2 regions of the Streptomyces sp. NBC_01689 genome follow, and region 2 is predicted to be linked to the other one. Evidence: predicted binding sites of a transcription regulator. Region 2 holds the regulator's gene; the other holds the start of a gene.

Region 1 (8,050 bases), 1.0 Mb from region 2:
GGCAGCATCCGGAAGTAGTCGACCGGCGCCCACGGGGTGTGCGAGAAGTGGCCGATGCGCAGGTCGGGCCGGAGTTCCCGGAGCATGCCCGGGACCAGGGTCAGGTGGTAGTCCTGCACGATCACCACGGCGCCCTCGGCCGCCTCGTCCGCCAGGGCCCGGGCGAACGCGCCGTTGTAGGCCTCGTACGATGCCCACTGACGGCGGAACTCCTGGTCGAAGACCGGCTCCAGCGGCGTCTGGTACAGCATGTGGTGGACGAACCACAGGACGGAGTTCGCGATGCCGTTGTACGCGTCGGCGTGCACCGCGGCGTCGACGTCCAGCATCCGCACGCCGTCCTCGCCCACCCCGCGCCGGACCGCCTCGCGGTCACCCTCGCCGAGCGCCGAGCACACCCACAGCGCGCCCGCGTCCGGCCCGATCGCGGAGAGCCCCGACACCAGCCCGCCCCCGCCGCGCCTGGCCTGGAGCGAGCCGTCCTCGCCCACCTCGTAGGAGACCGGTCCGCGGTTGGACGCGACGAGGATCCGGTGGGTGCCGTGCGGTGAAGCCGTTGAAGCCATGCCTCGAAACCTAGCCCGGCACCGAAACGCTCAAACGTTCCCGTCGGCCGTATGCGACGAAGGACACGCGCCGGCGGGCGGTGGGACCCGTCGGGCCTCCCACCGCCCCCTCACCAGGGGCGCGGTTCACGCGGCCCTGCGTTCCACGTACTCGGAGATTTCGGCCATCGGGGGGCGTTCCTCCGTGTCCACCGAGTACGTGCGCGGCTCGAAACCGTCCTCGCCCCGCTCGAACTGGGTGAGGGACGGCCGGACGAGATGACCACGGGCCAGCCGGAGCTGCGCCGTGCGGTAGATCGCGGCGGACATCCGGCCCAGCGCCTGCCCGTCCTGGTGCCGGTGGATGCGCTGGCCCACGTCGACCTGGGCCAGCGCGTCGAGACCCACCAGGTGCAGGGCGTCGACGAGCATGCCCAGTTCCACGCCGTACCCGACGGGGAAGGGCAGCCGCTCCAGCAGCGAGCGGCGGGCCGCGTACTCACCGCCGAGCGGCTGGACGAAGCCGGCCAGCTGCGGCCAGTGCATGTTCAGCAGCGGTCGGGCCATGAGCTCCGTGACCCGGCCGCCCTGGCCCGCGGCGCCGGCCAGCGGACGGTCGTACATCCCCTTGACGAGGTGCACGCCAGGATCGGTGAGCAGCGGGCCCACGATCCCGGAGACGAAGTCCGACGAGAACTCCCTCAGGTCCGCGTCGATGAAACAGACGATGTCCCCGCTCGTCACGAGGAGCGACCGCCACAGGACCTCGCCCTTGCCGGGTACGGCCGGGATGCGGGGCAGGATCTCGTCCCGGTGCACGACGCGCGCGCCCGCCGCGGCGGCCACCGCCGAGGTGCGGTCGGTCGAGCCCGAGTCGACGACGACGATCTCGTCGACGAGGGGCACCCGGCGCATCAGGTCCGCACGGATGGCGGCGACGATCTCGCCGACCGTCTCCTCCTCGTTCAGCGCGGGCAGCACGACGCTCACCGTGGAGCCCGAGGCACGTTTGGCGGACATGATCCGGTGGAGCGGGCGATCGGCCACGGACCAGGAGCGTGTGCCCAGCCAGCGCTCGACTTCCTTCAGCACGGTCTGCGGCTCCTCACTGTCTGATCACCCGGTCTCTCACGGTGTGATCCATCTCGCGGTTCGGACGACTATCTCAACTGTCCTGGCCTTCGGTTACAGTCTTGAACAACGCGGATGACCATCGCATGTCGTAGATCGTCCCGGACTGAAGACCAACAACCGAATACCGCTCATCCAGAGGGGCAGAGGGAAACGGCCCGATGAAGCCCCGGCAACCCTCCAGCCGGTCTCGTACCGATCATCACCGATCGCGTCGCGGGGCTCCCGGCTCGGGAAGGTGCCAAATCCGTCTCACGGCGAAGTGCGTCGTGAGGAAGATGAGGAGAAAGGGCCTCGCCTCCATGGCTGCGCAGACTGTCGCAAGCACTCCGGACACCGCGAACTCCACCGCCCCGGCCGCTTCCACCGGATCCGCCGGAACCGTCGATCTCGGTCCCGCCACGGCGCTCTCCTGCCGCGAATGCGGCCACCGGGTACCGCTCGGCCCGGTCTTCGCCTGCGAGGAGTGTTTCGGACCGCTCGAGATCGCCTACGACTTCTCGGCCTACGACACCGAAGAACTCCGGGCGCGCATCGAGTCCGGCCCCGCCAGCATCTGGCGCTACGCGCCGCTGCTCCCCGTTCCGGCCGACGTCGCCGACAAGCCGAACATCAACCCGGGCTGGACCAGGCTCGTCAAGGCAGACAACCTCGCCCGCGAGCTGGGGGTCGACCCCGGCCGGCTCTTCGTCAAGGACGACTCCGGCAACCCGACGCACTCCTTCAAGGACCGCGTCGTCGCGCAGGCCATCGAGGCCGCCCGCGCCTTCGGCTTCACCACCCTCTCCTGCTCCTCGACCGGCAACCTGGCCGGCGCGGTGGGTGCCGCCGCCGCCCGCGCCGGCTTCCGCTCCTGCGTGTTCATCCCGCACGACCTGGAGCAGGGCAAGGTCGTCATGGCCGCGGTCTACGGCGGCGAGCTCGTCGGCATCGAGGGCAACTACGACGACGTGAACCGCTTCTGCTCCGAGCTGATCGGCGACCCGGCCGGTGAGGGCTGGGGCTTCGTCAACGTCAACCTGCGCCCGTACTACGCGGAGGGCTCCAAGACCCTCGCGTACGAGATCTGCGAACAGCTCGGCTGGCGGCTCCCCGACCAGCTCGTCGTGCCGATCGCCTCCGGCTCCCAGCTGACGAAGGTCGACAAGGGGCTGCAGGAGCTGATCAGGCTCGGGCTCGTCGAGGACCGGCCCTACAAGATCTTCGGCGCGCAGGCCGAGGGCTGTTCGCCGGTGTCCGTCGCCTACAAGGCCGGCCACGACGTCGTACGGCCGCAGAAGCCGGACACCATCGCCAAGTCGCTCGCCATCGGCAACCCGGCGGACGGCCCGTACGTGCTGGACATCGCGCGCCGGACGGGCGGGGCCGTGGAGGACGTGAACGACGAGCAGGTGGTCGACGCGATCAAGCTGCTGGCCCGCACCGAGGGGATCTTCGCCGAGACCGCCGGCGGTGTGACGGTCGGCGTGACCAGGAAGCTCATCGAGAACGGGCTGCTCGACCCGACGCTCACCACGGTCGTGCTGAACACCGGCGACGGCCTGAAGACGCTGGACGCGGTGGCGGGCACGGGACTGACCGCGACCATCCGGCCGAGCCTGGACTCCTTCCGCGAGGCCGGTCTCGCGTAGCCGTCCGGCCGGGGAGGCCGCTCTCCGGCCACGGGCCCCCGGGAGGCCGGCCGCGCGGTTCCGCGCGCCCCTGCCGGGGTGCTCTCCAGTCGTACGCCACCATCCGACCGGGAGGTCACCGCATGAGCGTCAACGTCCGCATCCCCACCATCCTGCGCACCTACACCGGCGGCCGGTCCGAGGTGACCGCCGAGGGCGGCACCCTCGGCGAGGTGATCTCCGACCTGGAGAAGAACCACACGGGCATCGCCGCGCGCGTGCTGGACGACGAGGGCAGGCTGCGCCGGTTCGTCAACGTGTACGTGAACGACGACGACGTCCGTTTCGAACAGGGCCTGGAGACGGCGACGCCGGACGGCGCGGGCGTCTCGATCATCCCGGCCGTCGCCGGAGGCTGACGCCGGTTACCCACGGTGAGATCATTACCGTGGGTAATGCCAATCACCGAGAGTTCATCGAATTGCCCCCTCCGTGAGAGAAGCGGAGGGGGCAATTCTGTAGGGTTGAGCGCGGTACGATTGGGGAACCCGCCGCGTTTTCCATGCCGGGTGCATATGAGTTCACGTCCGGCCTGCGGTAAGAAGTAGCCAAAGTGACCGGCGTTTTTGAGCCTTATGTGGCGTTTATGGGGCCCGAGTTGCCCTGAATCTTCGCTGATCCTCCCTATATTCCCGATCGGCCGTGCCCAGAATTCTCGTCCGATTGACCTGTTGCAGACGGCAGTTGGACAGATACATTCAGCCGCGGTCGACGCGTTCCGGCGCACACCCCCAACCGTTGGGGGGTGGAGGTCTGACCCGGGTCCGCGAAGTGCGGTCCTGTGCAAGGGCCAGTAATAGGGGAGTTAGGCATGGCTCAGGGCACCGTCAAGTGGTTCAACGCGGAGAAGGGGTACGGCTTCATCGCGGTCGACGGTGGTGCGGATGTTTTCGTCCACTACAGCGCGATTCAGATGGACGGCTACCGCACCCTGGAAGAGGGTCAGCGGGTCGATTTCGAGATCTCGCAGGGCCAGAAGGGGCCGCAGGCGGACATGGTCCGGCTCGCGACCGGCTGAAGCACGCGCCGACTGACTGTTCGACGTGACGAAGGGCTCGTATCCCCCTGGGGTGCGAGCCCTTCGGTATGTCCGCGAGTCCGCGCCCTCGGCGGGCCGGTGTGTCCGGATGCCCGTGCCCCGGTGCGTGCGCGTGCCCCCGCGAGGCCTCCGGCCCTCACCGGCGGGGCCCTCCGGGAGGCCGCCGTGCCGCCCGTGTTCACCTGGGGATCCTCCCGAGTCGCTTGCACTCGGCAGGGGCGAGTGCTAATCATTGCGTTAGCACTCTGAAGGTGAGAGTGATAACGAAGGACCGGGTCGGTGAGGCCCGCAGGCCAGGTGGTGCAAGGAACCACCGGGGCAGGCAGGCCGTCCGTCGCGGGCGCCAGCGCGGTCCGGAGCAATCCACCCCAGTCCGGGAGGACCACTTCACATGGCCAAGATCATCGCGTTCGACGAGGAGGCACGGCGCGGTCTCGAGCGCGGGATGAACCAGCTCGCCGACGCCGTCAAGGTCACCCTTGGCCCCAAGGGCCGCAACGTCGTCCTCGAGAAGAAGTGGGGCGCCCCCACGATCACCAACGATGGTGTCTCCATCGCCAAGGAGATCGAGCTCGAGGACCCGTACGAGAAGATCGGCGCCGAGCTGGTCAAGGAAGTCGCCAAGAAGACGGACGACGTCGCCGGCGACGGAACGACCACCGCGACCGTGCTCGCCCAGGCGCTCGTCCGCGAGGGCCTGCGCAACGTGGCCGCCGGCGCCAACCCGATGGCCCTCAAGCGCGGCATCGAGAAGGCCGTCGAGGCCGTCTCCGGCGCCCTGCTCGAGCAGGCCAAGGATGTCGAGACCAAGGAGCAGATCGCTTCCACGGCCTCCATCTCCGCCGCCGACACCCAGATCGGCGAGCTCATCGCCGAGGCGATGGACAAGGTCGGCAAGGAAGGCGTCATCACCGTCGAGGAGTCCCAGACCTTCGGTCTGGAGCTGGAGCTCACCGAGGGTATGCGCTTCGACAAGGGCTACATCTCGGCGTACTTCGCCACCGACATGGAGCGGATGGAGGCGTCGCTCGACGACCCGTACATCCTCATCGCCAACTCCAAGATCGGCAACGTCAAGGACCTGCTCCCGCTCCTGGAGAAGGTCATGCAGTCGGGCAAGCCGCTGCTGATCATCGCCGAGGACGTCGAGGGCGAGGCCCTGTCGACCCTGGTCGTCAACAAGATCCGTGGCACCTTCAAGTCCGTCGCCGTCAAGGCCCCGGGCTTCGGTGACCGCCGCAAGGCCATGCTCGGCGACATCGCCATCCTCACGGGCGGCGAGGTCATCTCCGAGGAGGTCGGCCTCAAGCTGGAGAACGCGGGTCTGGACCTGCTGGGCCGCGCCCGCAAGGTCGTCATCACCAAGGACGAGACCACGATCGTCGACGGCTCCGGCTCCGCCGACCAGGTCGCCGGCCGTGTGAACCAGATCCGTGCCGAGATCGAGAACTCGGACTCGGACTACGACCGCGAGAAGCTCCAGGAGCGTCTGGCGAAGCTGGCCGGCGGCGTGGCCGTCATCAAGGCCGGTGCCGCCACCGAGGTCGAGCTCAAGGAGCGCAAGCACCGCATCGAGGACGCCGTCCGCAACGCGAAGGCGGCCGTCGAGGAGGGCATCGTCGCCGGTGGTGGCGTGGCCCTGCTCCAGGCCTCCTCGGTCTTCGAGAAGCTCGAGCTCACGGGTGACGAGGCGACCGGCGCCAACGCCGTGAAGCTCGCCCTGGAGGCCCCGCTCAAGCAGATCGCCGTCAACGGTGGTCTCGAGGGTGGCGTCATCGTCGAGAAGGTGCGCAACCTTCCCGTCGGCCACGGCCTGAACGCCGCGACCGGTGAGTACGTCGACATGATCGCCGAAGGCATCATCGACCCGGCGAAGGTCACGCGTTCCGCGCTGCAGAACGCCGCCTCCATCGCCGCGCTGTTCCTCACCACCGAGGCCGTCATCGCCGACAAGCCGGAGAAGGCCGCCGCGGCCGCTCCGGGCGGCATGCCGGGCGGTGACATGGACTTCTGATCCGCCTCCGGCTGATCACTGTCCTGACGTTCCGAGGGCGGTACCCCCTTCTTCCAGGGGGTGCCGCCCTCGGGCGTGTCCGGGGTCACAGAACACCCCGGAGGGCGCCGGAATGTCGCGCCGGACCGGGCGGTTGAGGGGACGGGTGGTCGATGCGCATGCACATACCGTGCGGAATGCCCGTCAACAGGCCACCGACGACCGAACGACCTCTCCGAGGAGCCCCCTACGTGACTGCCAACGCCGCCTCCCGCGCCGCAGAGATCCTGTCCCGCCCCGTCTCCCTGAACGGTCTGACCGTCCCGAACCGGATCGTGATGGCACCGATGACCCGGCAGTTCTCGCCGGGCGGTGTTCCGGGCGAGGACGTCGTCGGGTACTACGCCCGCCGCGCCGCCGCGGGTGTCGGCCTCATCGTCACCGAGGGCACGTACGTCGGCCACGATTCCGCCGGGCAGAGCGACCGGGTGCCGCGCTTCCACGGCGAGGAGCAGCTCGCGGGCTGGACGAAGGTCGCGGACGCGGTGCACGCGGCGGGCGGCACGATCGTGCCGCAGCTGTGGCACATCGGCATGGTGCGCGAGGCCGGCCAGCCCCCGTACGCCGACGCCCCGGCGGTCGGCCCGTCCGGTCTGACCACCGAGGGCGCCGAGGTCACCGGCAGGGCCATGACCCAGCAGGACCTGGACGACGTCATCGAGGCCTTCGCGAAGGCCGCGGCCGACGCGGAGCGCATCGGCTTCGACGGTGTCGAGCTGCACGGCGCCCACGGCTATCTGCTCGACCAGTTCCTGTGGTCCGGCACCAACCGCCGTACCGACGCGTACGGCGGCGACCCGGTGGCCCGGGCCAGGTTCTCGGCGGAGATCACGGCCGCGGTCCGCGCCGCGGTCTCGCCGGACTTCCCGGTCCTCTTCCGCTACTCGCAGTGGAAGCAGCAGGCGTACGACGCCCGGCTCGCGGAGACCCCGGAGGAGCTGGAGGCGATCCTGGCCCCGCTGGCCGAGGCCGGTGTGGACGTCTTCCACGCCTCCACCCGCCGCTACTGGCTCCCGGAGTTCGACGGCTCCGACCTGAACCTCGCGGGCTGGACGAAGAAGCTGACGGGCAAGCCGGCCATCAGCGTCGGATCGGTCGGCCTGGACGGCGAGTTCCTGAAGGCCTTCCAGGGCGAGGGTTCCTCCGTCCGGGGCATCGACGACCTCCTCGACCGCCTGGAGCGCGACGAGTTCGACCTCGTCGCCGTCGGCCGCGCGCTGCTCCAGGACCCCGAGTGGGCGGCGAAGGTCCTCGCGGGCCGCTTCGACGAGCTGAAGCCGTACGACGCGGCGGCCCTGCGCACGCTCAGCTGACCTCCGGGCCCGACGCCCGGCCGCCCGCCCGACCCGGGGCCCGGCTCTTGGTCCGCGGCTCCGGGTCCGCCCACAGGATTCGCCCACGGGGCGCCCGCCCGCGGGCTCTCCCGGTCCCCGTACCGCCCGGTCCGGTCCCGCCTTCGGGTGAGGGCCGGCCGGCGGCGGGGAGCAGGCCGCGGATCCGCCGGACGGCCGGGCCGGGGCCGACGCGTGCCGGGCCCGCGCCTTTCGCGGGCCGGAACCGGCCGCCTTTCAGGGGCCGGGCCGGGGCAGGCGGGTGGGTGGAGCGGCGTGGC
Region 2 (8,050 bases):
CTCGCCGACTGGGCGGCGCTCGCGCTTCCCGGCGCGGTGACGGTCGATGAGCGCCTCCGCGACGACGCGGTCGTGATCGTCAGCGAGCTCGTCACCAACGCGGTCGTGCACGCGGGCACGGACGTGGAACTGCAGTGCAGGCTGGAGACCGGCGACGACGGCGGGGCGGCCACGCTGCGGGCGGTGATCATCGAGGTCTCCGACCACCACCCCTCACGCGCGGTGCGCGAGGACGCGGCCGAACGCCCTTACGGCACGCCCGAGTACGGGCGGGGCCTGCGGCTCGTCGCCGCGCTCTCCGAGGCCTGGGGCATCACCTACCGGACCGGCGTCAAGACCGTGTGGGCGCGGCTGCCCGTGGACGGCGCGGCGGAGTTCGGCGCCGGACTCGGGCTGACAGGGGAGGCGGGAGGCGCCACCGGCACCGGGCCGCTCGCGGCGGGGGAGGTGCGCGTCGGCCGCGGTCCGGGCGACCGGGCATCCGGCGCGGACCGGGACCGGCGCGACGCGGGGACCCCGGACACGACGGAGGGTCCCGACCGCCATGGGGGGAACGATTCCGCCGCGGTGCGGGAACGCGGCGCGGGAACGGCGGACGGTACGAGGACGGAACGCGGCGCGGGAACGGCGGACGGTGCGGGGGCGGCAGGCAGTACGGGAACGGCAGGCGGTGCCTGGTGGGACGGTGCGCCCCCGGGCGGCGGCGCGTGGACGGGGACGTACACCGCAGGAGACCCCGCCGCGCAGGCCGGGGAACTCGCCGGGGGGCGCGAAGGCGCGCTCTTCGGCTCCGGGACCCCCGGAGCGGGGACACCCGGGACGGAGCCCGGGCGTGATCCGTCCCGCGGCCACGACTGGCTCAACCGCGGCGCGCTCTCCTTCCTCGCCGAGGCCTCCGACCTGCTCGCCGGCCAGCTCGACGAGGACCTGGTCGCCGCGCTCGCCGGGCAGCTGCTGGTGCCCCGCCTCGCCGACTGGTGCGCGGTCTGGCTGGAGGACGAGGCCACCGACCGGGCGGGCGGCCTCGGGCTGGCGCTCGGGCCGCGGCTCGCCCGGGTCTGGCACGGCAGCGAGAACCGCATCGAGGAACTGCGCCGGGCACTGGAGAAGGACCCGCCCCGACTCCCCGACTCGGTCCGTTCCCGCGCCGTGCCCGTGCCCTGGCCGGGGGAGACCCTGGACGCGGACGACCTGCCGGGCCGGGACACGGACCAGGAGGGCGGCGCGAGCGGTACGGGCGGGCGGGGCGAGCCCGACGGAGCGGCCGAGGCGGGCCGGACGGGCGGGGACGGCCGGGTGGGCGGGGCGGCGCTGGCCTACCGGCTGATCGCCGGCGGCCGGCCGCTCGGGACGCTCGTCATCGGGCGGGCCGGCCTGACCTGCTTCCCCGACGAGATCACCGGGCTGGTCGAGGACCTTAGCCGGCGGATCGCCCTCGCCATCGGAGCGGCCCGCCAGTACGCGCGGCAGGCCACCATCAGCCGGGTCCTCCAGCGGGGCCTGCTGCCCGGCGCGGTCGCCGAGATCCCCGGGGTGGTCAGCGCCCTCGTGTACGAACCGCTGGACAAGGGCGGGCCCAGCGGGGACTTCTACGACGTGTTCCCGGCCGGTGACGGGCGCTGGTGCTTCGTCCTCGGCGACGTACAGGGCAAGGGACCCGAGGCCGCCGTCGTGATCGGGCTCGCCCGGCCGTGGGTACGACTGCTGGCCCGGGAGGGGTACCAGGTCGCGGATGTCCTGGACCGCCTCAACCAGCTCCTGCTCGACGACGCGACGGAGGCGGCCGACGCGGCGGCCCGCGCGCTGGTGGCCGCGGGCGGCCCCGGCCTCGGCCCCGACGAGGGCCCCCAGACCCGCTTCCTCTCCATGCTCTACGGCGAACTGGTCCCCTTCGACGGGGGCGTGCGCTGCACCCTCGCCTCGGCCGGCCACCCCCTGCCGCTGATCCTGGGCCCCGGCGGCGACGTACGGGAGGTCGCCGAGCCGCAGACGCTGCTCGGCGTCTTCGAGGACGCGACCTACGTCTCCGAGACCCTGGACCTGTATCCCGGCGACACCGTGCTGTGCGTGACCGACGGGGTGACGGAGCGGCGCAGCGGGCCGCGCCAGTTCGACGACGACGAGGGGCTCGCGCGGGCCCTCGCGGGGTGCGCGGGACTCGGCGCCGAGCCGGTCGCGGAGCGGATCCGGCGACTGGTGCACGAGTTCGGCAACGGACCGCCGGAGGACGACCTGGCCCTGCTGGTGCTGCAGGCGGAGTAGCCCGGAGCCGCACCAGGCGCCCGGACGCCGCTGCCCCCGCCCGGCCGGACGACGGGCGGTGGAGAGGCGGGCGGACGGGCGCGGAAAGGGGCATGCGGCCGCGTACGGGACAATGGAAGACATGCCTTCCGCACTTCCCCACGGCGAGCCCGTCCCCGACGACGGGGCGCTGCCCGCGCACGCCCTGGCCGGGGCCGCCGACCGCCCCCTCGGGTTCTACCTCCACGTGCCGTACTGCGCGACCCGCTGCGGGTACTGCGACTTCAACACCTACACGGCCACCGAGCTGCGGGGCACCGGAGGCGTGCTCGCCTCCCGCGACAACTACGCGTCCACCCTGATCGACGAGGTCCGGCTCGCCCGCAAGGTGCTCGGCGACGACCCGCGCCCGGTCCGCACGGTCTTCGTCGGGGGCGGTACCCCGACCCTCCTGGCCGCCGACGACCTGGTGCGGATGCTGGACGCGGTCCGCGAGGAGTTCGGGCTCGCGGACGACGCCGAGGTCACCACCGAGGCGAACCCGGAGTCGGTGGACCCGGCGTACCTCGCGACGCTGCGGGCCGGGGGCTTCAACCGGATCTCCTTCGGCATGCAGAGCGCCCGGCAGCACGTACTGAAGGTGCTCGACCGCACCCACACCCCCGGACGCCCCGAGGCCTGTGTCGCCGAGGCGCGCGCGGCGGGCTTCGACCATGTGAACCTCGACCTGATCTACGGCACGCCCGGCGAGTCCGACGACGACTGGCGGGCCTCGCTGGACGCCGCCCTCGGCGCCGGTCCCGACCACGTCTCCGCGTACGCCCTGATCGTCGAGGAGGGCACCCAGCTGGCCCGGCGCATCCGCCGGGGCGAGGTCCCGATGACGGACGACGACGTGCACGCGGACCGCTACCTCATCGCGGACGAGGTGATGGCCGCGGCGGGCTTCGACTGGTACGAGGTGTCCAACTGGGCCGCCTCCGAGGCCGGCCGATGCCTGCACAACGAGCTGTACTGGCGCGGCGCGGACTGGTGGGGGGCCGGGCCCGGAGCCCACAGCCACGTCGGCGGCGTGCGCTGGTGGAACGTGAAGCACCCCGGGGCGTACGCGGCGGCGCTGGCGTCCGGGAAGTCCCCCGGGGCCGGACGCGAGCTGCTCTCCGGCGAGGACCGCCGCGTCGAGCGGATCCTCCTCGAACTGCGGCTGCGCGACGGCTGCCCGCTCTCCCTGCTCCGCCCGGAGGGCCTCTCCGCCTCCCGCCGCGCGCTCTCCGACGGCCTCCTGGAGAACGGCCCCTACGACGAGGGCCGTGCCGTCCTCACCCTGCGCGGACGCCTGCTGGCGGACGCGGTGGTCCGGGATCTGGTCGACTGAGCACCCGTTCGTCCGTGGTCCGCGCCCGGCGCCCCGGTGTCACTCCGGCGGCGCCGTGACGAAGTCGATCAACTCCTCCACCCGGCCCAGGAGTTCCGGCTCCAGGTCCTTGTAGGAACGCACCCGGGACAGGATGTGCTGCCAGGCCGCACCGGTGTTCTCCGGCCAGCCCAGCGCCCGGCACACGCCGGTCTTCCAGTCCTGCCCGCGCGGGACCCGGGGCCAGGCGGCGATGCCCACGGAGGACGGCTTCACGGCCTCCCAGACGTCGATGTACGGGTGGCCGAGGACGAGCGCGTGGTCGCTGGTGACGGCCTCCGCGATCCGCCACTCCTTCGTACCGGGCACCAGATGGTCGACCAGCACGCCCAGCCGCGCGTCCGGTCCCGGGGCGAACTCGTCGACCACCGCCGGGAGATCGTCGACGCCCTCCAGGTACTCGACCACGACCCCCTCGATGCGGAGGTCGTCGCCCCAGACCCGTTCGACCAGTTCGGCGTCGTGGCGGCCCTCCACGTAGATGCGGCCGGCCCGGGCCACGCGCGCCCGGGCGCCCGGCACGGCGACCGAACCGGATGCCGTGCGGCCGGGCCGGACCGGTCCCGCGGCCGGACGGACCAGCGTGACCACCCTGCCCTCCAGCAGGAAGCCGCGCGGTTCCAGCGGGAACACCCGGTGCTTGCCGAAGCGGTCCTCCAGGGTCACGGTGCCCGCCTCGCAGCCGATCACCGCCCCGCAGAACCCCGTACCGGGCTCCTCGACCACCAGGCCCGGGTCCGCGGGGACCTCGGGCACCGGCTTGGGCTTCTTCCACGGCGGGGTGAGATCCGGAGAGTACTGGCGCATTCGGATGACGATAGGAGAACCGGGGGCGAGGCGTCGCGGAGATCCCTACGACACGCCGAAACGTGTCGCCAGCGCGTCCCGCTGGGCCCGGACGAACGCCGCGTCCACCGCGGCGCCGTGACCCGGCACGTACACCGCCTGCTCGCCGCCCAGGGCGAGCAGCCGGTCCAGCGCGGCCGGCCAGCGGGAGGGGACGGCGTCGGGACCCGCCTGGGGTTCGCCGGACTCCTCCACCAGGTCCCCGCAGAAGACGACCTTCCGGGCACCGGCCGCCCCGGTCACCAGGACCACCAGGTCGTGCGCCGTGTGACCGGGACCCACGTCCGCCAGCAGGGCCCGCACCCCGCCGCCCAGGTCGAGCGTCCGCTCGCCGGCCACGGGGTGCGAAGGGGGGACCAGGGCGGCCGCGGCCTCGGCGGCCTCCCGCGGGCCGAGACCGTGGCGTACGGCGTCCAGGCGCAGTTCCTCGCCCCCGTACGGGCTCGCCCCGCCGGGACCGGCCGCGCCGAACACCGGCGTGCCCGTGAACGCCGCCGCGCCGAGGACGTGGTCGAAGTGCGGATGGGTGAGTGCGAGGTGTGTCACGTCCCGGTCCGGGCCGAGGAGCCGGCGCGCCTCGGCACGCAACCGTGCGCCCTCCCCGAGGCTCGCCCCCGCGTCGACCATGAGCGCCGCGTCCCCGCCCGCCACCAGCCCGGCCGTGCAGTCCCAGCCCGGGAGCCGCCGCCGCCCCACGTGCGGGGCCAGTTCCTCCCACCCCGGCCCTTCCCAAGTCACCTTCATACGGTGACGCTAGCGGGAGGGCGGACGCCGGTGAGACATCACGGGACACGTCGGCATACGTGCGCAAGATCGCGGGCCCGCCCTTGCCGGGGGCGTACCCACCGGCCGTACACTGGGCCGGGGAATGCTGGCACTCGCACGCGCTGAGTGCCAGGCGAGGCCACGCGGGACGGACGACTGGAGGTGTGCGCGATGCTGAGTGAACGCAGGCTCGAGGTGCTGCGCGCCATCGTCCAGGACTACGTCGGCACCGAGGAGCCGGTCGGTTCCAAGGCGCTGACGGAGCGGCATCAGCTCGGGGTCTCCCCGGCCACGGTCCGCAACGACATGGCGGTCCTGGAGGACGAGGGATACATCGCCCAGCCGCACACCAGCGCCGGGCGCATCCCCACCGACAAGGGCTACCGGCTCTTCGTCGACAAGCTCGCCGGCGTCAAGCCGATGACCGGGCCCGAGCGGCGGGCCATCCAGAACTTCCTCGGCGGCGCGGTCGACCTCGACGACGTCGTCGGGCGGACGGTGCGGCTGCTCGCGCAGCTGACGCGGCAGGTCGCCGTCGTCCAGTACCCGTCGCTGACCAGATCGACCGTGCGTCACGTGGAGCTGCTGTCGCTGGCCCCGGCCCGCCTGATGCTCGTCCTGATCACGGACACCGGACGGGTCGAGCAGCGCATGATCGACTGCCCGGCGCCGTTCGGGGAGACCTCCGTGGCGGATCTGCGGGCCCGGCTCAACAGCCGGGTCGCCGGCCGCCGCTTCGCGGATGTGCCGCCGCTCGTCCAGGACCTGCCGGACGCCTTCGAGGCGGACGACCGGGGTACGGTCGCGACGGTGCTCTCCACTCTTCTGGAGACGCTCGTCGAGGAGACCGAGGAACGTCTGATGATCGGCGGCACCGCGAACCTGACCCGCTTCGGACATGATTTTCCCCTCACGATCAGACCGGTGCTCGAAGCGCTGGAGGAACAGGTCGTGCTCCTCAAACTGCTGGGGGAGGCGGGGGATTCGGGCATGACCGTACGGATCGGTCACGAGAACGCGTACGAGGGACTCAACTCCACGTCCGTGGTCTCCGTCGGCTACGGTTCGGGCGACGAGGCAGTAGCCAAACTCGGCGTGGTCGGACCGACCCGCATGGATTACCCGGGAACGATGGGAGCGGTACGAGCGGTGGCACGGTACGTCGGACAGATCCTGGCGGAGTCTTAAGTGGCCACGGACTACTACGCCGTGCTCGGCGTGCGCCGCGACGCGTCCCAGGACGAGATCAAGAAGGCTTTCCGGCGGCTCGCACGCGAGCTGCACCCGGACGTCAATCCCGATCCGAAGACGCAGGAGCGGTTCAAGGAGATCAACGCCGCGTACGAGGTGTTGTCGGACCCGCAGAAGAAGCAGGTCTACGACCTCGGCGGCGACCCGTTGTCCCAGGCGGGCGGCGGAGGCGCGGGCGGCTTCGGCGCCGGTGGCTTCGGCAACTTCTCGGACATCATGGACGCCTTCTTCGGCACGGCGTCGCAGCGGGGCCCCCGGTCGCGCACGCGGCGCGGCCAGGACGCCATGATCCGGCTCGAGATCGAGCTGGACGAGGCCGCCTTCGGCACCACGAAGGACATCCAGGTCGACACGGCCGTCGTGTGCGCCACCTGCAACGGTGAGGGCGCCGCGCCGGGGACCTCCGCGCAGACCTGCGACATGTGCCGCGGACGCGGCGAGGTGTCCCAGGTCACCCGGTCGTTCCTGGGCCAGGTCATGACGTCCCGCCCGTGTCCGCAGTGCCAGGGCTTCGGCACCGTCGTGCCGACCCCCTGCCCGGAGTGCGCGGGCGACGGGCGCGTCCGGTCCCGGCGCACGCTCACGGTCAAGATCCCGGCGGGCGTGGACAACGGCACCCGGATCCAGCTCGCGGGCGAGGGCGAGGTCGGGCCCGGTGGCGGTCCCGCCGGTGACCTCTACGTCGAGATCCACGAACTGCCGCACTCGACCTTCCAGCGCCGCGGCGACGACCTGCACTGCACGGTCACCATCCCGATGACCGCCGCGTCGCTCGGCACCAAGGTGCCGCTCGAGACCCTCGACGGTCTGGAGGAGGTCGACATCCGGCCCGGCACGCAGTCCGGGCAGTCGATCCCGCTGCACGGGCGCGGTGTCACGCATCTGCGCGGCGGTGGCCGGGGCGACCTCATCGTGCACGTCGAGGTCACCACGCCGACCAAGCTCGACCCCGAGCAGGAACGGCTGTTGCGGGAGCTGGCGCAGCTGCGCGGCGAGGAGCGTCCGACCGGGCAGTTCCAGCCGGGCCAGCAGGGTCTGTTCTCCCGTCTCAAGGACGCGTTCAACGGCCGCTGAGCCCGGACGGCTCTCCGTGCCCGGCCCGCCCGGCCTCCGAGGGCGGCGCGGCCCGGGCGGGGCCGGTCCCCGGCGGGGCGGAAGCCGAGGCCCCAGGGGGCCGGAGCCGGGGTCCCGGCACGGCACGAGCCGGGGCGGGAAGGCACCCGCTCCGGGTCCGCGGGACGGGCCCGCGGAGCGGGGCACGGGGCGGTGCGGCGGGGGCGGAGAAGCACCGCGGACCGTCCGTCCCGACGGCCCGTGGCGGCCGGAAGTCCGGATTTCTGACTTGTTCGGAGGACGTGACAACATGCCGTCATGTCCTCCGCACTGACCGATCTCTTCCCACACCCGATCGTGCAGGCCCCCATGGCGGGCGGCGTCTCCGTCCCGCACCTCGCGGCCGCCGTGTCCGAGGCCGGCGGGCTCGGGTTCCTCGCCGCCGGGTACAAGACCGCCGACGGCATGTACCAGGAGATC

The links. The regulator HrcA, encoded in region 2, represses chaperone genes, less so after heat shock. The targets are predictions, from matches to a motif close to TTNGCACTCNGNNNNNCNGAGTGCNAA.
Region 1: groL (chaperonin GroEL) is a predicted target of HrcA. The motif match lies at 4,623-4,649, and genes of this name have one in related genera.

Annotation. Positions count from the first base shown of each region.
Region 1 covers NZ_CP109592.1:5,464,575-5,472,624, forward strand. The annotation lists gene OG776_RS23310 (alpha,alpha-trehalose-phosphate synthase (UDP-forming)) at 1-566, opposite strand, end outside; gene OG776_RS23315 (glucosyl-3-phosphoglycerate synthase) at 693-1,637, opposite strand; SAM riboswitch class I at 1,805-1,961, shown strand; gene thrC (threonine synthase) at 1,979-3,307, shown strand; gene OG776_RS23325 (MoaD/ThiS family protein) at 3,430-3,705, shown strand; gene OG776_RS23330 (cold-shock protein) at 4,158-4,364, shown strand; gene groL (chaperonin GroEL) at 4,777-6,399, shown strand; gene OG776_RS23340 (NADH:flavin oxidoreductase) at 6,576-7,751, shown strand.
Region 2 covers NZ_CP109592.1:6,489,369-6,497,418, forward strand. The annotation lists gene OG776_RS27630 (ATP-binding SpoIIE family protein phosphatase) at 1-2,262, shown strand, start outside; gene hemW (radical SAM family heme chaperone HemW) at 2,384-3,616, shown strand; gene OG776_RS27640 (DUF3097 domain-containing protein) at 3,656-4,462, opposite strand; gene OG776_RS27645 (MBL fold metallo-hydrolase) at 4,508-5,245, opposite strand; gene hrcA (heat-inducible transcriptional repressor HrcA) at 5,438-6,454, shown strand; gene dnaJ (molecular chaperone DnaJ) at 6,455-7,591, shown strand; gene OG776_RS27660 (nitronate monooxygenase) at 7,889-8,050, shown strand, end outside.